4 regions of the Priestia sp. FSL W8-0001 genome follow, and region 4 is predicted to be linked to each of the others. Evidence: riboswitches for the same ligand, from Rfam matches in the RefSeq annotation. Region 4 holds a riboswitch; each other region holds the start of a gene.
The links. Region 4 has a riboswitch for S-adenosylmethionine ahead of MKZ18_RS19105 (YezD family protein). Riboswitches for the same ligand answer to the same signal wherever they lie in the genome.
Positions count from the first base shown of each region.

Region 1 (3,111 bases), 2.2 Mb from region 4:
TTGTATGCATCAAATGCCTCCTTTAAGTCTTGAATTAAATCCTCTGCATGTTCAATCCCAACAGATAAGCGTAATAAGCAATTCGTTACGCCAACTCGATTTCGTATTTCTTCTGGAATATCTGCGTGAGTCTGACGAGCTGGGAACGTCATTAAGCTCTCCACACCACCTAGACTTTCAGCAAAGGTAATCACCTTTATATTCTCAAGTAAGACTGGCACAATTTGCGGGTCCGTTACAGCGAAGGAAATCATTCCGCCAAAGCCTCCTGCTTGTTGCTTCATTACGTGATAGCCTGGATGAGATTCAAGACCTGGATAGTACACTTTCTCAACCAGCTCATGTGAAGTCAGCCAATTCGCAATTTTCAGCGCATTTTCATTGTGTTTCTCCATGCGCAAAGCAAGCGTTTTAATACCTCGCAGCAACAACCAGCTATCTTGCGGACCTAAAATTGCACCTGCTGCATTTTGATAAAAGCGAATTTTTTCACCTAGCTCACGACATCGTGCAACGACTAACCCGGCTACTACGTCATTGTGACCACCAATGTATTTACTAGCGCTATGAATAACGATATCCGCTCCAAGAGAAAGAGGTCTTTGATAATAAGGTGACATAAACGTATTATCCACAATTGTTAACAAGTTACTTTCTTTAGCAAGTTCAATTATTCCTTTTAAATCGGTTACGTGCATCATTGGATTTGTCGGTGTTTCAATAAATAACGCTTTCGTATTCTGCTTTAATACTGCTTTAACTTGGTCTAAATGAGCTGTATTTACATACGTTACTTCTACACCTTGTTCTGCAAAAATATCATTTAAAACTCTGTATGTACCACCGTATAAATCTTCAGAGACGATTAAATGATCACCGTTTTTAAACAAAGCAAGTACAGCCATAACTCCTGCCATTCCCGAAGCAAATGCCGCTCCAACTTCGCCTTCTTCTAACGCAGTGATCGCATCTTCTAACGCTGTTCTTGTTGGATTAGCTGTTCTAGCATAGTCATATCCTGTGCTTTCTCCTAAACGGGGGTGTGCAAACGTAGATGCTTGGTAAATAGGTGTTGTAATGGAACCTGTAGCAGGGTCTCGATTGACGCCCGAACGAACAAGTAGTGTTTCAATATGCATAATGTCCTCTCCTCTTTGCAGTAAATAAAAAAAACTCTTCACAGATGGAAGAGCGTTCGCTTAATCACGACTTCTCTCATCTGTTAAAATACAATCGTATTTCACAGGAATTAGCACCGTTCAAACTCACTGACTAACATATGGTTTGATGGTTGCCGGGCTTCGCAGGGCCAGTCCCTCCGCCACTCTGGATAAGAGTTTTATTAAGTTAATTATTCATTGTGTATACTTTAATAAAAATAACAAAGAATGTCAATAGAATTTTCTAAACAATTTCAATTGTCTCATTTATTCAAAAAGACTTCATTGATTTTCTTATATAGGCTGCTCTGTCTTTAATAAAGTCACAAATAAACGCAGGTTCTTGATAAAAAGTAGCTAACTTGTGCTGTATATACGGATCTTTCTCTACATAAGGCAAAATCAGCTGGTGGAGTGCTTCAATCTTTGGTTTCATATAGTTAACAGTGAACTGATGATTTAGCGCAGAATTCATTTTTTCAATATATTGTTTCTTAAATTTTGATATGGCCAAAAGTCGTGCTGTTAACGTATTAAACCCTTCCATTCTCACATAGTTACTTTCCATTTCATCTCCGTTGACATCGCGCCCCCACGTAGCATCATAGTCCCAAGGAAGGAGTTCAAAGCACTTCGTATCACTGTTCCGGTACAAAGCATAGTTATGAACAAAACCATCAAAGTTTTGAAGACAAATTACTCCCACCAACCAGGCTAAATAGCGATCTACCTCCAAGTGCTCTTCAATGTTATCTTCAAACTCTTGATTCGTCCATGTATTCAAGTTATAAATAAAATATTCTAGCGCTTCTTCATCTTTTCCGTACGCTACTTTTGTTTCGTATCCTGATTGAAGCGATTCTTTTGGCTTCTCATCCAAATCACTCATTAACGAGAAGTTGGCATCTCCGTCTACAGCGTAAAAGATAGAGCCTTTTGGCAAGCTACGCTTTGTTAAGAAGTACTCGTTTACCGATTCTAACTGTAAATAAACACCTTCATTTTTCCCGTTAATGGTGAGATGAACAAACTGTGATTTCGGTGATAGTACACCAAGGTCTGAAAAGAAATCGAGCGATAGTTTATTGCGAACTAGCGATGGATCTTTATATTCTGCATTGAGATGAATTTCGTTGGTCTTCCCGAATTTATTTGGTGAATAAAACTCTATATAGTACGATTTCTTTCTCATTTCTCGGATGTGTGATCCCCTTAGAGTTAAGCCTATTTCATACCTCTTTTTGTGAACTTTCATCACTGCGGGTATGGAATCTTCAGACCAGATGTCGGCCTTTAGTTCTTTAAAGTCCCGAACATTAGCAAAAACAGAATAGGTGGCAATTCCCATCTCTTTCCCTCCTTTTGGATACATTTTAAATTATATGAGCTCCTCTCCCACCGAGATGCTAGAAACTCCTTGGTTATTTCTTAAAATTCCACGTTTATCTCATAGCAAGTACGGCGTATTAAGCGTATCTTATGGTGAAAGGCAAAAAAATGATTCTCATAAGGAGGTTTTTAGATTGTATATTCAATCTAAGCGTATTCGTAAAGCTGCTGAATCTTTACAAAAATCAGAGCTAGGCAGATTTATGTATCAAGAACCAAAAGGTCATAGCTCAAAAAGTTCATCTAAAAAAACAGCTCTTTCTCACAAAAAGACGGAGAAAAAGACAGAAAAGAAAACAGAGAAAAGAACGGAAAACAAGTACTGTACGAAAAGCTCACGTTCTCACAAAAAGCATCGTTCTCACAAAAAAGTAACGTGCTTCTGTAAAGAAAAGCATTCTCATAAAAAGCACCGTTCTTGCAAAAAACACTCTCACTCCACAAAGCACTCTCATAAAAAGCACCGCTCTTGCAAAAAACATTCTCACTCTACAAAGCATTCTCATAAAAAGCACCGTTCTTGCAAAAAACATTCTCACTCTACAAAGCACTCTTATAAAAA
Region 1 is NZ_JBBPAL010000001.1:1,443,506-1,446,616, reverse strand. It holds gene MKZ18_RS07620 (trans-sulfuration enzyme family protein) at 1-1,139, opposite strand, end outside; gene MKZ18_RS07625 (trans-sulfuration enzyme family protein) at 1-10, opposite strand, end outside; SAM riboswitch class I at 1,213-1,337, opposite strand; gene MKZ18_RS07615 (CotH kinase family protein) at 1,432-2,508, opposite strand; gene MKZ18_RS21065 (CotG/ExsB N-terminal domain-containing protein) at 2,543-3,111, shown strand, end outside.
Region 1: another riboswitch for S-adenosylmethionine. It lies ahead of MKZ18_RS07620 (trans-sulfuration enzyme family protein); the one in region 4 lies ahead of MKZ18_RS19105 (YezD family protein).

Region 2 (3,111 bases), 2.3 Mb from region 4:
CGTGCTAAAATATCTTCCGACAATTTAATTCCGGGTACTTCATGATGAATGAAGCGAGCGTTACGAGCACTTGTTAGTGGCATGATGCCGATATAAATTGGAGCATCTAAATGTTTCGTTGCTTCGTACACTTCTTCAATTTGTTTTGTTGAGTATAGCGGCTGTGTAATAAAATAGTGAGCACCGCATGAAATTTTCTTTTCAAGTCTGACAACTGCACGGTCTAAATGTCGAACGTTTGGGTTAAATGCCGCTGCGATTGAAAAATTGGTTTTTTGTCCAAGTGGCTTTCCTGAATAGGATAATCCTTCATTAAATTGAGCAATTAAGCTAATTAAATCGAATGAAGAGACATCATAAACGGACGTAGCTCCAGGGAAATCTCCAATCTTTGATGGATCTCCTGTAATGGCTAATACTTGGTTAATGCCAAGTGTATGAAGTCCCATTAAATGGGATTGAAGTCCGATTAAGTTACGGTCACGACACGTAATATGAACAAGCGGTCGAGCATCCGTTTGCTGCTGCATAAGCGATGCCATTGCTAAGTTGCTTACTCGAGGTGATGCCAGAGAATTATCTGCAAGGGTAACCGCATCAACACCAGCCTTATGAAGAGCTTTTGCACCATCTAAAAATTTTGTTGGTCCGAGCTGTTTTGGTGGATCAAGCTCAACGATAATTGAACGCCTTTCTTTCACAAGATCATGGAGGTGTGGTTCCTTTGTTTGTTCTTGTTCTTTGATTTCTACAACTGGTCTAATCTTTACTTTCTTTTGCGTAATAGGCTTTTCATGCTTCAATGCTTGTGACATCGCTTGAACATGAGCGGGCGTAGTACCGCAGCATCCACCTACTAAACGAACGCCTTGATTGCGAAAAGCTTTGGCGCTTTCAACGAAATAATCTTGATTTGTAGCGTACTCCACTTTTCCTTCTACATAAGCTGGTAAGCTTGCATTTGGATAAGCTGATAAGAAAGCACGATCTAAAAGCGGAACTTCTTCAAGCGATTGAATCATATGAGAAGGGCCTAAACGACAGTTCAGACCGACAACATCTGCACCTAAAGATTCTAACTCTTGAAACGCATCATAAAGGGATGTTCCATTTTGTAATACGCCAATATCATGGAGTGAAACATGCGTAATGATTGGTTTTGATGTCTCTTTTCTAGCCAAGGACAACACCGTTTTTAATTCTTCAAAATCGTAGTATGTTTCAAATAGCAAGCCGTCAACGCCTTCATTTAACAGCCAAAATAGCTGCTCGCGAATGCTTCGCTTTACTTCTTCTGTTGAGATGGCATTTTTTTGAAATGAGCGAATGCCTCCTAGTGTACCGACCACGTATGCATCTTTCTTAGCAGCTTGCTTTGCAATTCTGACGGCTGAAATGTTAATATCTTTGACAGCATCTTCTAAACCATATCGTGCAAGCTTTTGATAATTGGCAGCATATGTATTGGTTTGAATGACATCTGCACCTGCTTCTACATATGCACGATGAATGCGCTGAATCTCTTCTTTTTTTGTGATGTTTAGCTCTTCAAAGCAGCTATCAATTCCATGTGAATACAGAAGGGTACCAGTTGCACCATCTCCTATTAAAATGCGTGATTGTAAATCTTCAAGTAACCCCATTTGAAAACCTCCTTAAACGTTCCATTTCATCTGTTATCAGTTGTGTTCAAATAAAAAAAGAAAATGAATTAACAAAAAAAGCCTTCTGTAAGAAGAAGACTTTATTTCTTCTTCTTATCTTCCAAGCGATTTGCTTGCTGGATTTAGCACCATGTCATTTCGACTGGTTGCTGAGGTTTCAAAGGGCCAGTCCCTCCACCTCTCGTGATAAGAATCCATATATGATTATTATTTTAGTTCATTCTGCGATATGTTTACTTAAAAAGAAACGAACGATAAAGATGAAATTTAATCTTATTATCTAATTTATCTGATTTTTGTATATTATACAAGACAATTTCGAAAATTTCACTAATAAATCATAAGAAGAGGATGGGCATAACAAAACAAATTTCCAAAAATACCAACACTCCCTTTTCTCACCTCTTTACGTTGTCAGAACACGTTCGTTCCATTGCGCTATGGCCACTCGCTTTCCGGGGGGAGGAACCAGAGCTTCCTCCCTGCGCTTTGGGATCTCAGTTTTCCCTCTCTTTCCCGCAAGAGTCGAGTGTCCTACGCTACGCTTCATTCCAGCCTATTTTCAACATTGTTTTCACAATCAATAAAAAACCTGAACGATTAAAAGTGAGGAACTCTCAACCGTTCAGGTTTATCATTGGCTGAATTACTTATTTCTCAGCCTCGGAGTGCATTGAATTAAATTGTTGAAATCTACGTGTTAGAAAAGAAATTATCTAAATAGGTTTAATCAACAGGTCGTCCTTTAGAAGCCTCTAAAATTTGGAACCACTGCATGCGATTCACCTTTAAGTCCAACGCTTGAATAGCTACATCAATGCGGTTCATTTTTCCAGACCCGACAATCGGCATAATAGTAGCTGGGTGAGCTAGTAACCAAGCATAGACAATTTGATCTAACGATTTCGCTCCAATTTCTTCACCGATTTCTGTTAGCTTGTTTCGAACGCGAATGGAACGCTCATCTTCAGCAGTGAAGATGGAGCCGCCACCTAGTGGTGACCAAGCCATTGGCGCTATCTTATGCTGCTGGCATTGTTCAATTGTGCCTTCTTCAAAATGGTTTAAATAAGTAGGCGAGACTTCAATTTGATTCGTAATAAGTGAAAAAGGTAAGAACGATTGAAGTAAGTCAAACTGTGAACGTTTAAAGTTCGAGACTCCAAAGTAGCGTACTTTTCCTTCTTCTTTAAGCTGAATAAACGCATCTGCTACTTCTTGTGGATCCATAAAAGGATCTGGACGGTGGAGGAGTAAAACATCTACATAGTCCGTATTTAAATTCTTTAATGACTGGTTGGCGCTGTTGATGATATGTTCTTTGCTCGTATCATAAAAATTAATTTTACGCTCTGGATATTTATCAGACGTTAGCTTAATGCCACATTTTGTAACAAGCTGCATAGACTCGCGTAAAGAAGGCTTTTGCGCTAACGCTTGCCCAAAT
Region 2 is NZ_JBBPAL010000001.1:1,326,310-1,329,420, forward strand. It holds gene MKZ18_RS07015 (bifunctional homocysteine S-methyltransferase/methylenetetrahydrofolate reductase) at 1-1,643, opposite strand, end outside; SAM riboswitch class I at 1,755-1,857, opposite strand; gene MKZ18_RS07020 (aldo/keto reductase) at 2,391-3,111, opposite strand, start outside.
Region 2: another riboswitch for S-adenosylmethionine. It lies ahead of MKZ18_RS07015 (bifunctional homocysteine S-methyltransferase/methylenetetrahydrofolate reductase); the one in region 4 lies ahead of MKZ18_RS19105 (YezD family protein).

Region 3 (3,111 bases), 2.3 Mb from region 4:
GTAGAAATTCCTCAGTGTTTACTTAACCCTGGAGATACAGTTTTAGTGCCCGACCCAGGTTACCCAGACTATTGGTCAGGCGTGGAGCTAGCACGAGCGAAAATGGAAGCTATGCCCTTGAAAAAAGAGAATGATTTTTTACCAGTTTACGAGGAAATAAGCGAAGAAGTGAAGCAAAAAGCTAAGCTCATGTTTTTAAACTACCCAAATAATCCGACCGGTGCAGTAGCTACGGCATCATTTTTCGAAAAAACGGTTGAATTTGCTCGCCAGTACGATACGTGCATTGTACATGACTTTGCGTACGGCGCAATTGGGTTTGACGGTCAAAAGCCCATTAGTTTTCTGCAAACTCCAGGTGCCAAAGAAGTGGGCATTGAAATTTATACGCTATCCAAAACGTATAATATGGCGGGGTGGCGCATCGGTTTTGCTGTTGGAAACGAAAGCGTTATTGAAGCGATTAATCTTTTACAAGATCACTTATTTGTAAGTGTATTTAGCGGAATACAGCAAGCAGCCGCGGTTGCTTTACTAGAGTCACAGAACTGCGTAGATGAACTAGTCGAACGCTATGAATCTCGTCGCCAGGTTCTCATTCATGGACTGCGTGAAATCGGATGGGACGTTGAAGCCCCACCAGGGTCGTTTTTTGCGTGGTTGCCGGTTCCAAAAAGCTATACATCAGAAGAATTCTCTGATTTGTTACTTGAAAAAGCACACGTCGTTGTTGCTCCTGGAATTGGGTTTGGTGAATACGGAGAAGGCTATGTGCGCGTAGGTTTATTAACCGATGAAGATCGACTGAAAGAAGTGGTTGATCGAATTGCTAAATTAAATTTATTCAAAAAATACGTTGACAATTCTTTTTGAGTTGGCTTAATATGTAAGAAGTTGTTGATTCATAAACACATATTTTTGATGAATACGATTAGCGTGAAAATCGATTATACAATATAAATAGCAATTTTCTTATTAAGAGTAGGTGGAGGGACTAGCCCTGTGAAGCCCGGCAACCGACTTAACGTTTTGTTAAGCACGGTGCTAAATCTTGCAGCAGTAGCTGAGAGATAAGAAGAGAGCAAAAAAGCCTCTTCTTTCTCACAAGAAGAGGCTTTTTTATTTCGTAACGATGGGAAATTTACAGCAAGGGAGTTTGAAGCAAATGAGTGAAATCGTTGCAAGTTATTTATTACATGATGAAAAAGGAAACTTTGAAAAAAAAGCAGAAGGCATTGCTCTAGGCTTAACGGTAGGTTCTTGGACAAATCTACCTCAGCTTGAGCAGGAGCAACTTAGAAAGCACAAAGGGCGCGTAGTTGACATTACGCCACTTGAAGACTGCGATCGCGTCAACAATTATTTAGAGCAAACGACAAAGCAAGCGATTGTGAAAATTGGTTATCCGCTTTCTAATTATACAAATGATTTACCTGCTATTTTAGTTACTGTTTTCGGAAAACTATCATTAGACGGAAAAGTAAAATTATTAGATTTAGAGTTTTCACAAGAAGCATTAGCCGCTTTTCCTGGCCCACGCTTTGGAATTGAAGGGATTCGTGAGAAACTAAAAGTGTACGATCGTCCTCTAGTAATGAGTATTTTTAAAGGTGTAATTGGGCGTGATATGGATTATTTAACGGAGCAGCTTCGGGCACAAGCACTTGGAGGTGTCGATCTTGTAAAGGATGACGAAATCCTATTTGACAACGAACTGACACCGTTCGAAAAGCGTATTACAGAAGGGAAAAAAGTTCTTGATGAAGTATATAAAGAAATGGGTCATCGTACGCTATATGCCGTAAATTTAACGGGGCGTACATTTGATTTAAAAGAGAAAGCTAGAAAAGCAGCAGAGCTCGGAGCCGATGCTCTATTGTTTAACGTGTTTGCATATGGACTAGATGTGCTACAAGCTCTTCGTGAAGATGATGATATTAACTTACCAATCATGGCTCACCCAGCAGTAAGCGGTGCGTTAACACCATCTGAATTTCATGGATTCTCAAATTCTCTTTTACTAGGAAAATTACTTCGTCTTGTTGGAGCAGATTTTTCACTATTCCCATCACCGTACGGCAGCGTCGCGATGCCGCTTGAAGATACAGCTGGAATTACGTACGAGGTAACAAGACCGCTACATACCTATAAGCAAACGTTCCCGGTTCCATCAGCAGGTATCCACCCAGGCATGGTTCCGCAGCTTATTTCCGATTTCGGTGTGGATAGCATTATTAACGCAGGCGGAGGCGTACACGGTCACCCAGATGGAGCAGTCGGTGGAGGAAAAGCATTCCGTGCAGCAGTTGATGCTACGCTTGCTGGACAGCCTTTAGAAGATACAAATGACGAAGCGCTACAAAAAGCACTTGAGCTATGGGGAGCAGTGAAGGTGAAGGGGTGATGAACGTGAAGATTTTCTGTGACTTTGACGGTACGATTACAAACAGCGATAACATCATTGCTATTATGAAAAAGTTTGCTCCAAGTGAGTGGAAAGCTATCAAAGATGATGTGTTGGCAGAGCGCGTATCGATTCAAGAAGGCGTTGGCAAAATGTTCTCTTTACTGCCAATCTCTTTAAAGGAAGAGATTGTATCATTTATTTTATCAACTTCGGAGATTCGAACAGGATTCGAGCAGTTTGTGCATTACACAAAAGAAAAGGATATTCCGCTATATATTGTCAGTGGAGGAATTGACTTTTTTGTTGAGCCAATGTTAGACGGCAAAATAGATAAAAAGAACCTTTACTGCAACGGCTCAGATTTTTTAGGGCAAACGATTAAAATTACGTGGCCTCATACATGCGATAGCCACTGTGAAAATGGCTGCGGCTGCTGTAAGCCGTCAATTATGCGAAATCTGGTAGATGACAAAGATTTTATCATCGTAATTGGAGATTCCATTACGGATTTGCAGGCAGCAAAAATGGCTGATTGCGTATTGGCACGTGATTTCTTGCTTCAGAAATGCAAAGAGTTACATTTACCGCATCGGCCGTTTGAAACATTCCATGATGTCATTGAACATATTAACGAATTATCGGAGGTGGAAGTATGAGTATTTTAGCACAGCAGCGTTTACAAGAGATTGCGGATGTAAAAGAAG
Region 3 is NZ_JBBPAL010000001.1:1,280,010-1,283,120, forward strand. It holds gene MKZ18_RS06785 (pyridoxal phosphate-dependent aminotransferase) at 1-873, shown strand, start outside; SAM riboswitch class I at 970-1,077, shown strand; gene mtnW (2,3-diketo-5-methylthiopentyl-1-phosphate enolase) at 1,166-2,404, shown strand; gene MKZ18_RS06795 (2-hydroxy-3-keto-5-methylthiopentenyl-1-phosphate phosphatase) at 2,404-3,063, shown strand; gene MKZ18_RS06800 (methylthioribulose 1-phosphate dehydratase) at 3,060-3,111, shown strand, end outside.
Region 3: another riboswitch for S-adenosylmethionine. It lies ahead of mtnW (2,3-diketo-5-methylthiopentyl-1-phosphate enolase); the one in region 4 lies ahead of MKZ18_RS19105 (YezD family protein).

Region 4 (3,111 bases):
CAATGGTTTTAACAACTTCTCCTCCACCGATAACAGCACCTAGTAAAATACCTAGTGCACATATAACTAATGCCACTTTGCGATGCTTAATGGCACCTGAACCGTAAGAGACTCCCATAGCAGCAGCTGCACCACTTGCGCCAATATTCATCGCAAAAAAGAGGGCGATTGCAAAAGCAATGTAAACAAGCATAAATTTTCAGCTCTTTCATTTAAGATTCATGTAAGCCACATTCCACTTTCTTAGTACCTGCCCATCTTCCAGATCGTAAATCTTCCATGTTATAGGCAGGTAGCGTACAGGGCTCACATCCAATGCTTGGATACCCTTGATCGTGAAGTTTGTTATACGGCAAGTTATGCTTATATACATATCGCCAAATTTCTTTCCAAGACCAATGAATTAATGGGCAAACTTTAATCTTTTTGAATTTCTCGTCCTTATTAAAAAACTCTGTTTTACTTCTTGATTCAGATTGTTCTCTTCTTAACCCTGAAATCCAAGCATCATACGGAGCAAGTGATTCTTTTAAAGGAATAATCTTGCGAATTTGACAGCATAGGTTAGGCTCAGTTTTCCAAAGTTCATCTCCATGCTTTTCAGCTTGCTCTTTTAGCGATAGGTTAGGCTTTTTCATTTGGATACGTAAATCTGGAAACCTCTCTTTAATTGCTTCAATGACTTCGTACGTCTCTTTAAAATGAACACCTGTGTCTAAAAAAACAATGTGAGCATCTTTTTTCACTTTTGAAATTAAATCAATTAATACAATTCCTTCAATTCCAAAGCTAGATGCGTAAATAAGAGAATCACCATAATGGTTATATGCCCACTCTAATGCCTTTAAAGCTCCCTTTGTTTCATCTTGCTCATCAAAAGTCGGAAATTGATTTGGCCAATTTTCATACGTATATACACTCATGATTTTCACTCCAATACTTTGTTATCCAATCAAAAAAGACGGTTTTACCCCCATAATGAAGGATAAAACCGCCTCTAGTTTGTCTAGTCAGCTATTTATTTAATTCTTACTTTTTCATTTTTCTCGAGTTGAACTACTTTCCCATCTTGAACCACAAGCGTGATTGAGCCAAACTTCATGTCGCTTAACATTTTTTCTACGCTTGCAAAAACAGAATTTAAGTCAGAGTTTTGTGCCATCACAGTCCCTCCTTATTTGTTAACAATATATTCAACAGGCTTCTGTTTTTTCATGAAAAATAAAAAGTCTTCCACATCTGAAAGACTGATTAGGCAACAAATTCACCTTATCTTTCAAAATGAAAATCATTTTGTTGGAGTTAGCACCTTGCACAACATGCAGGTTGCTGGGTTTCAAAGGGCCAGTTCCCTCCACCACTCTGGATAAGTATTTTTTAAAAATTTTAGCATATTTAGAATATTTGTCAACAGTAAAAATAATTTATCCGATAAGAAAACTATACTTTAAATTAACAGAAATATCTATTATTTTTTCATTATATGAGCAATTTTTTTGGGCGTCACTCTTAATTCACACCGTTATAGTATAGATTTATGTCTTTCGTACACATTAAAACATAATAATTATTTTAGATTGGAGCTATGTTCAATGATGGAAAGTCACTCTTTTCAATTAGATGATGTAATTAAACAAAGTTTACACAATCATTTAAGTCAAATAGCAGCGGAAGCAACCAAAATTCAGCAACATCTAGAAAGCAGTGACCACTGTGTTTTATGTGATTTTGAAGACTTAAGAAAATTATTTCAAAGCGTACAGTCCACAGCTGCATCCTATTATTTAAGACACTACTTGTCTCCTTACACCCACGAATACGCAGCTCTTTCACTCGCGATACATAGTTTATCTGAGAAACATCATGGAGCTTTAATGGTTATTGAGAGAAATGACTCAGTGGAGCACTTAATTCAAAAAGGAATTCCTATTCACGCTCCCGTTACGTCTACGCTCGTTGAAACAGTTTTTTATCCTGGAAATCCATTACATGATGGTGCCATTGTGATTAGAAACAATCAAATTATTTCGGCTGCTAATGTTTTACCACTGTCCACAAAAGTACTGCAAAAGAAGCTTGGAACACGCCACCGTGCAGCTCTTGGTATGTCTGAACAGTGCGACGCACTTATTTTAGTTGTATCAGAAGAAAGCGGTCGAATATCTTTTGCTTTAGAAGGTAGCTTATATCCAATCCATTCCAGCAAAAACATCCTGTAAGTGACTACACCTGCCTGACATCATACCTTATAGTTATAAAAAAAGAGATTACACGATAAAAAAAACTTATTACAGGTTGCCTTTTATACGTCTAACGCGCTATAATCACTAATGTCAGAAAACCTTACACATTTTAAAAAAGCATCATTAAAATGACTCTTTTTATGAACAGCTAAGGTTAATCATTATTAAGGGAGAGAACTTTTAGGATGGAAACCATATCGACTCTATTCAGCAGCTTTGTGGATGAAGCCAATAATTTTTTATGGACCTACATATTAATTGCGCTTCTTTTATTAGTTGGATTATATTTTACAATTCGTACAAAATTCGTTCAGTTTAGTCAGTTCAAAGAAATGGTTCGCTTGTTAGGTGAAGGCGCTAAAACAGACGGAAGCGATAAAAAAGGAATTACCTCCTTTCAAGCTTTTGCTATTAGTACAGCAGCTCGTGTAGGTACTGGGAACCTTGCTGGTGTTGCTTCTGCAATTGCTCTTGGGGGCCCTGGAGCAGTGTTTTGGATGTGGGTTGTTGCTTTAGTTGGATCAGCATCAGCTTTTATTGAAAGCACCCTTGCTCAAGTATATAAAGTAAAAGACAAAGACGGTTTTCGTGGTGGTCCTGCTTACTACATGGAAAAAGGTTTAAACAAACGCTGGATGGGTGTTTTATTTTCCATCTTAATTACAATCTCATTCGGATTAGTATTTAACTCTGTACAAGCTAATACTATTTCACTTGCTTTTGAAGAAGCTTTTGGCGTTAATCGCTTAATTGTTGGTGTTGTTGTTACAGCCATTGTAGGTGTTCTCATTTTTGGTGGTATTAAACGAGTAGCCAAAGCATCAGAGTTAATTGTAGTAGTAATGGCAGTTGTATATATTGGACTAGC
Region 4 is NZ_JBBPAL010000001.1:3,624,747-3,627,857, forward strand. It holds gene MKZ18_RS19095 (inorganic phosphate transporter) at 1-193, opposite strand, end outside; gene MKZ18_RS19100 (phosphoadenylyl-sulfate reductase) at 213-923, opposite strand; gene MKZ18_RS19105 (YezD family protein) at 1,019-1,162, opposite strand; SAM riboswitch class I at 1,267-1,373, opposite strand; gene cdaS (sporulation-specific diadenylate cyclase CdaS) at 1,596-2,219, shown strand; gene MKZ18_RS19115 (alanine/glycine:cation symporter family protein) at 2,429-3,111, shown strand, end outside.